DNA from 3 places in the Bacillus sp. K7 genome. Region 3 is predicted to be linked to each of the others. Evidence: riboswitches for the same ligand, from Rfam matches in the RefSeq annotation. Region 3 holds a riboswitch; each other region holds the start of a gene.
What was found. A riboswitch is a leader RNA that binds a small molecule or an ion and turns the genes downstream of it on or off. The one in region 3 is predicted to bind thiamine pyrophosphate.

Region 1 (2,325 bases), 1.3 Mb from region 3:
AAGAAATGATTGAGAACTTTTCAGGAAAAGGAAACGTAAAACAAAGCCTTCACGAATTAACAAATGAAATAAAAGAAGCAAACGGGTCCAAACAAGAGAAGAATGACTAATGAAAGGATAGAACCAAATGGCAACTGTGAGAGAGGCAAAGTTAGAGGATATAAAAGACATTGCAAAAGTGCATGTCGACAGCTGGAGAACAACATATCGCGGCATCATCCCGGCTGACTACTTAAATGGTCTGGACTACAAGGAATTTGAAGACAAATGGAAAAGCCGCTCGTTAAAGGGTGTATTTGTCGCTCAAGATGAAAAAGATTCAATATTCGGCTTTGCTTCATTTGGCCCTATTCGGTCTGAACAAGAAGGCTATGACAGCGAGCTATACGCGATTTACCTTTTAGAGGAGCATCAGCGGCAAGGTGCAGGCAGAGCGCTCTTAGCAAAAGGAGCAGAGTTTTTGCTTCATCATGGCTTTTCAAGCATGTTTGTTTGGGTAATTGAGCAAAACCCCTCGATTTCATTTTATCAAGCCTATTCTCCTGAAAGAAAAGCGGAGGACAGCTTTGAAATTGCAGGAGAAAGGCTGAAAGAAATAGGGTTTGGCTGGCCGGATCTTTCTGCTTTGAAAACATCTCTTAACAGATAACAAAAAAACAACCCCCAGCGGATTGCGCTGGGGGTTGTCACGTTAGGCTTTGTCTATTTTAAGCAAACGCGGTGCTGTCATAAATAATAAACAAAGGACAATTGCACAGATGATGAATGAAGGAACCATATAAGTAGCATTATAAGTTAATGAATAAATCCATACCGGCGTTCCCTTTGGAGCATAGCTGCCGAAAAACACAGCTCCTGAAATGACGTGTGCCGCATAACGCAGGAAACTGCCGATAAAAACTGCGCTGACCACTGAAACAATCAGTTTCCCTTTATTTTTTGCTGCCGCTGCTTTGCGGACAGTGTAAGCGAAATAGCCGCTTATCCCAATTGCTGTGAATGCGATCATATAATCCAGAAATAGCTGTACAGGATGCTGTGCGAATAAGTTTCCGATTGCTATTTGAACTAGTCCTGTCAGCAGGCCGGTAGTAAGGCCTGCTTTTACACCCCACCGAAACGAAATCAAAAAGATCGGAATCATCATGATGGAGACCGAGCCTCCTTGAGGCATTCGGAGAAACATTCCTGAGACGATGTCTAAAATAACAGCAGCCGCAGTCATAATTGCAATTTCAATAAGGCGAACCAGTTGCTTAGATTGATTCATAAAAATCCCCTTCCATTGATAGACAATCCAAAAGGACAACAAAAAAGCAGCACGCGGAAGGATGAGAAAAGTTCCACGCACTGCTTTACAATCTGCAATTCATTTGACTTTGCCACATCCCTACGCCAGCGTTAACTAACAGGTTCAAAGGGTCAGAACGTAACCGCTCACTCTCAGCTTTAATGCTCCCCTTGTGGTTATCAATATTTAATTCGTTTCTACTATACTAAAAAGAGAAAAAAACAACAAGGTCACACTACTGAATGTATATGTTCTTTTAACATAGTTATATGCTAAAGACATGAAGGGACGATATGCCGAGGATTATAGTTTATTTATTTTATAGATTTTTTTAGAAAAACTATTGCAATAAATAAATGCAGGTGTTATATTATTAAACGTCGCTGATGCACAGCGGACAAAACAAGAAGCTTCAAAACAATTTGAAAAAAGTTGTTGACGAAATGGAAGCGAAATGTTATATTAGTAAAGCTGCTTCATTAAGAGGCAACGAAATGATCTTTGAAAACTAAACAAGACAAAACGTACCTGTTAATTCATTTTTATAAATCGCACAGCGATGTGCGTAGTCAGGGGCCTGCGCGATGCAGGTCATGCAGATGTTGTCACAGGATGTGACGAGCTTAATCTGCGCTCCATTACTTTATGGAGAGTTTGATCCTGGCTCAGGACGAACGCTGGCGGCGTGCCTAATACATGCAAGTCGAGCGGACAGATGGGAGCTTGCTCCCTGATGTTAGCGGCGGACGGGTGAGTAACACGTGGGTAACCTGCCTGTAAGACTGGGATAACTCCGGGAAACCGGGGCTAATACCGGATGCTTGTTTGAACCGCATGGTTCAAACATAAAAGGTGGCTTCGGCTACCACTTACAGATGGACCCGCGGCGCATTAGCTAGTTGGTGAGGTAATGGCTCACCAAGGCAACGATGCGTAGCCGACCTGAGAGGGTGATCGGCCACACTGGGACTGAGACACGGCCCAGACTCCTACGGGAGGCAGCAGTAGGGAATCTTCCGCAATGGACGAAAGTC
Region 2 (2,325 bases), 660 kb from region 3:
CAGCCCCAAATGCTCCTTCGGCGTTACATAACAAAGCATTGCTGTCCCATACCAGCCGATCATTGCCGCTCCGATCGCTGAAGTAATATGGTCATAGCCCGGCGCTATATCTGTTGTCAGCGGCCCCAAGGTGTAAAAAGGCGCTTCTTTGCAGATGTCCATTTGTTTATCGACGTTCTCTTTGATTTTATGCATCGGCACATGCCCAGGTCCCTCAATCATCACCTGAACATCATGCTTCCAGGCAATTTGCGTCAGCTCCCCAAGTGTCTCTAATTCAGCAAACTGCGCTTCATCATTGGCGTCAGCGATTGATCCGGGTCGAAGCCCGTCTCCCAGAGAAAAAGCAATGTCATACGTTTTCATAATCTCACAGATCTCTTCAAAATGGGTATAGAGAAAGCTTTCCTGATGATGAGCCAGACACCATTGTGCCATAATCGCTCCCCCGCGTGATACGATTCCCGTCGTCCGTTTGGCTGTTAACGGCACATACCGCAGCAAAACACCCGCGTGGATCGTAAAATAATCCACTCCCTGTTCAGCCTGCTCGATCAGCGTGTCACGATAAATCTCCCACGTTAGATCCTCCGCTACGCCGTTTACTTTTTCAAGCGCCTGATAAATTGGAACCGTCCCTACAGGCACAGGGCAATTGCGGATAATCCATTCACGCGTCGTATGAATATCTTTTCCGGTAGATAGATCCATCATCGTATCCGCTCCCCAGCGGATAGCCCACGTCATTTTTTCCACTTCTTCTTCAATGGATGACGTAACCGCCGAATTCCCAATATTCGCATTAATCTTCACATGAAAATTCCGGCCGATAATCATCGGTTCACTCTCGGGATGATTAATATTTGAAGGAATGATCGCCCGGCCGCTTGCTACCTCATCTCTGACAAATTCGGGAGACACATGCTCGCGGATTGCGATAAACTCCATCTCAGGTGTAATGATTCCTTTTTTGGCATAGTGCATTTGCGTGACGTTTTGGCCCGCTTTCGCCCGCAGCGGTTTCCGCTTTAGTCCCGGATAACTTACGTTTGGATTTGCTTTTTTATAACCGTTATCTTCTGGTTTGACATCCCGTCCTTCATATTCTTCAACATCGCCGCGCTCCGTGATCCATTTTTGGCGAAGCGGCCTTAATCCTTCTTGAATATGAATGGCCACCTCAGGGTCCGTATACGGTCCGCTTGTATCATAGACACGAACAGGCGCGTTTTCTTCTTCGCCGAACGCTCCTGTCGTCGGACTTAAGGCAATTTCCCTCATTGGCACTTGGATGTCCGTAGAGGAACCCTCCACGTATACTTTCTTGCTCCCTGAAAAACTCGACATAATCGAAATGTTGGCTTGCTGCACTGAATCGTTTTGCATCACTGATCCTTCCCCTCTCTTCGTTTGAAAGGACAAAATCAAGCTCATTACCAGCACAAAAAACCGGATTCAAAGAATGAACCCGGTTACAGTCAGAAAGAAACATATTATCGCCCAGGACGGCAATAATAAAAACAATTTCTCTACTTCCCCACGCTGGTACGAACCAGATCAGGTCCAAAGGGTTAAGAAGCTTACCTTCTCTCTCAGCCCGAAAACGGGCACCCCCAGTAACTATTAATTTCGCACTCATCTTAACATAAAACCAACCCGAAAAAAAAGAGAAATATAGATCATATTCAGCTAATTCACCCCAGATATTTTACCGGCAGCGGGGTTTCAAAGATTTCATGTTCAACCACCGTCACCCGATATGCCTTTGCACCCGGCCTTGAGCTCACTGTCTGAAACAGCTGATCATTTATAAAATGGAGAGCCGCTCCATCATCCGCCGCATAACCATCACCCAAGAAACCATTACATATCAGCTGATGGAATATCGGCCGCCGCTCCTTCTCACTGTCATAATGAGGACAAAAGCTTCCATGCAAAAAGCCTAAACTTTTCATACTTGTCAGCGGCCCGGCTGAATCCGTCACCCCTTCTTCAAACCAGCACATCGCACCGGCACTTAATCCAGCTAAAACCACACCGCTCTTCCACGCCTCTCTGAGAATAAGATCCAGCCCCCACTCCTTCCATAGCACAAGCATATTCCGCGTATTTCCCCCGCCAACATAGATCACGTCCTGTTCCATAACAAAAGAAAGTATATCTGTTGATGGCGGCTTAAATAAGGATAGATGAGACGGTACACAGTCCATTGTTTGAAATGCATGATAAAACCGCTGGACATAGTTTTGTGAATCACCGCTCGCCGTCGGCAAAAAACAAATGCGAGGTGACTTCCGTTTCGTTTGATTGATGATATATTGATCG
Region 3 (2,325 bases):
GCGAGATGCAGGTGCTTGGCCATGAATTTGGCAAAACGGAGCTTGGGGAGAAGCTTAGACGGAAAATCGGCCTTGTCTCAGCGGCACTTCAGCAAAAATTTTATCCGGCAGATTCAGCATTTGAAATTGCTTTGAGCGGAGCTTACGCTTCAATTGGATTATATGAAACGCCAAGTGCGCAAATCAGGGAAAAAGCGATCGGTTTGTTAGAGGACTTGGGGGCAATTGAATATGCGGACCGCCGTTATGAGACGCTTTCTCAAGGAGAAAAACAAAGAGCTTTGATTGCAAGAGCGCTAATGGCCGATCCTGAGCTGTTGATATTGGACGAACCAGTGACAGGGCTGGATTTTATTGCCCGGGAAAAGCTGTTAGATACGATTACATACATTGCAAGTAAAGAAAATGCGCCATCGATCCTTTACGTGACTCATCATGCGGAAGAAATTTTGCCGGTCTTTGACAAAGCCCTTTTATTAAAACAGGGAGAGGTCTTTCGATCGGGAGAAATGAAGGAAATGCTTACTGATCATATACTTTCCGCTTTTTTTGATACACCAATCCATGTATTATGGAATCAGGGCCGGCCGTATTTAACAAGAGCCGAGCCGATCACGAATGCCTGACAAACTCATATTGATTCATCCTAGGGGTGCTTTTCGAAGCTGAGAGAGACATAGGTCTCAACCCTTTTGACCTGATCTGGATCATGCCAGCGGAGGGAAGCGGTGAAAAATTCGGAGTACATAGGACTCTGTTTATTTTGATGAAGCCGTTTCATACATGTGAAACGGCTTTTTGATTTTTAAAAAAGGAGCGGATGACATGAAGCCACAAATAGACTCTCTGATAAAAAGAGCGGAAGATCAAAAGGAGGAGCTTATTCAGCTAGCAAAAACGCTGATTTCCTATAAAACACCTGCTCCGCCTGCAAGAAATACAGCCGGCATTCAGTCATGGGTTGCAGAATTTTTAAAGAAAAATGGATTCTTGATTGACAAATGGGACGTGTACCCGGGAGACCCCAATGTTGTAGGTCTACTAAAGGGAACAGATTCAGCAGATTATCATAGCTTGATCATCAATGGCCATGTAGATGTGGCAGAGGTAAAAGAGGATGAGGAGTGGGAGCATGATCCATTTCACCCAATTGAAAAAAACGGTCTCTTAATCGGGCGGGGCGCTTCTGATATGAAAGGCGGAATGGCGTGTGTGCTGTTTGCGGTGAAATTGATTCGTGAAGCCGGTATTGAACTTCCCGGTGACTTGATTCTGCAATCGGTGATCGGGGAGGAAGTTGGAGAAGCCGGCACGCTTGAATGCTGCAAAAGGGGCTATCATGCTGATTTTGCAGTTGTGGCGGATACGAGTGATATGCATATACAAGGCCAAGGCGGAGTCATTACAGGCTGGATTGAAATCAAAAGCAGTCAAACGTTTCATGATGCGACGAGGCGGAATATGATTCACGCAGGCGGGGGAACATTCGGAGCAAGCGCAATTGAAAAAATGGCAAAAATCATTGCGGGGCTCGGTGAACTAGAACGCCACTGGTCCATTATGAAAAGTTATCCCGGTTTTACACCAGGTACAAATACGATTAACCCGGCTGTCATAGAAGGCGGCAGACATGCGGCTTTTATAGCGGACGAGTGCCGGCTATGGATCACAGTCCATTTTTACCCAAACGAAACCCATGAACAAGTGGCAGCGGAAATAGAAGATTACATCAACCGCCTGAGTGACAGTGATATTTGGCTGAGGGAAAACCGCCCTGTTTTTAAGTGGGGAGGCTCTTCTATGATTGAAGACAGAGGAGAAATTTTCCCGGCACTGGAAGTTGACCCATACCACCCAGGCGTCTTAGCGCTTACGGCGTCTCATGAGGAGGTGAAACGGGAGCGTCCGGTTATGGACGTTTCTCAATCCGTTACAGACGGGGGGTGGCTGTATAATGCCGGCATACCAAGCGTAATCTACGGTCCTGGTGATCTGCACAATGCACACTCTGTGAACGAGGAGGTATCGATTGAGCAGCTGATAGATTACACAAAAATCATGCTTGATTTTATCATCAGGTGGTGCAGCGGTAAAAAAGAACAGTAACTACGAAAATTTCTTCTTGCTGACAAGGTTCAGCCCGCCCGTTCATATACTTGAAAAAAGGACGGAAAAAGGACGTGATGGAATGATCAGCATTTCTGAATTTCAGGTGAAGGATGTCGTTAATGTCTCAAACGGAAAAAAGCTGGGGAGCATTGGCGATATCGATATCAATGTGACCACAGGCAAAATTCAGGCAATCATACTGGGGGGAAATGGGAA

Region 1: linked by a shared signal. The riboswitch ahead of thiT (energy-coupled thiamine transporter ThiT) and the one ahead of M1D98_RS08135 (acetylornithine deacetylase) in region 3 are both predicted to bind thiamine pyrophosphate.
Region 2: linked by a shared signal. The riboswitch ahead of thiC (phosphomethylpyrimidine synthase ThiC) and the one ahead of M1D98_RS08135 (acetylornithine deacetylase) in region 3 are both predicted to bind thiamine pyrophosphate.

Annotation. Positions count from the first base shown of each region.
Region 1 is NZ_CP096406.1:2,876,596-2,878,920, reverse strand. Features, by position in the region: gene floT (flotillin lipid rafts scaffold protein FloT) at 1-110, shown strand, start outside; gene M1D98_RS14770 (GNAT family N-acetyltransferase) at 128-649, shown strand; gene thiT (energy-coupled thiamine transporter ThiT) at 692-1,270, opposite strand; TPP riboswitch at 1,371-1,472, opposite strand; rRNA gene M1D98_RS14760 (16S ribosomal RNA) at 1,934-2,325, shown strand, end outside.
Region 2 is NZ_CP096406.1:945,276-947,600, reverse strand. Features, by position in the region: gene thiC (phosphomethylpyrimidine synthase ThiC) at 1-1,386, opposite strand, end outside; TPP riboswitch at 1,518-1,625, opposite strand; gene M1D98_RS04720 (Type 1 glutamine amidotransferase-like domain-containing protein) at 1,695-2,325, opposite strand, start outside.
Region 3 is NZ_CP096406.1:1,600,689-1,603,013, forward strand. Features, by position in the region: gene M1D98_RS08130 (ATP-binding cassette domain-containing protein) at 1-626, shown strand, start outside; TPP riboswitch at 639-741, shown strand; gene M1D98_RS08135 (acetylornithine deacetylase) at 826-2,106, shown strand; gene M1D98_RS08140 (YlmC/YmxH family sporulation protein) at 2,189-2,325, shown strand, end outside.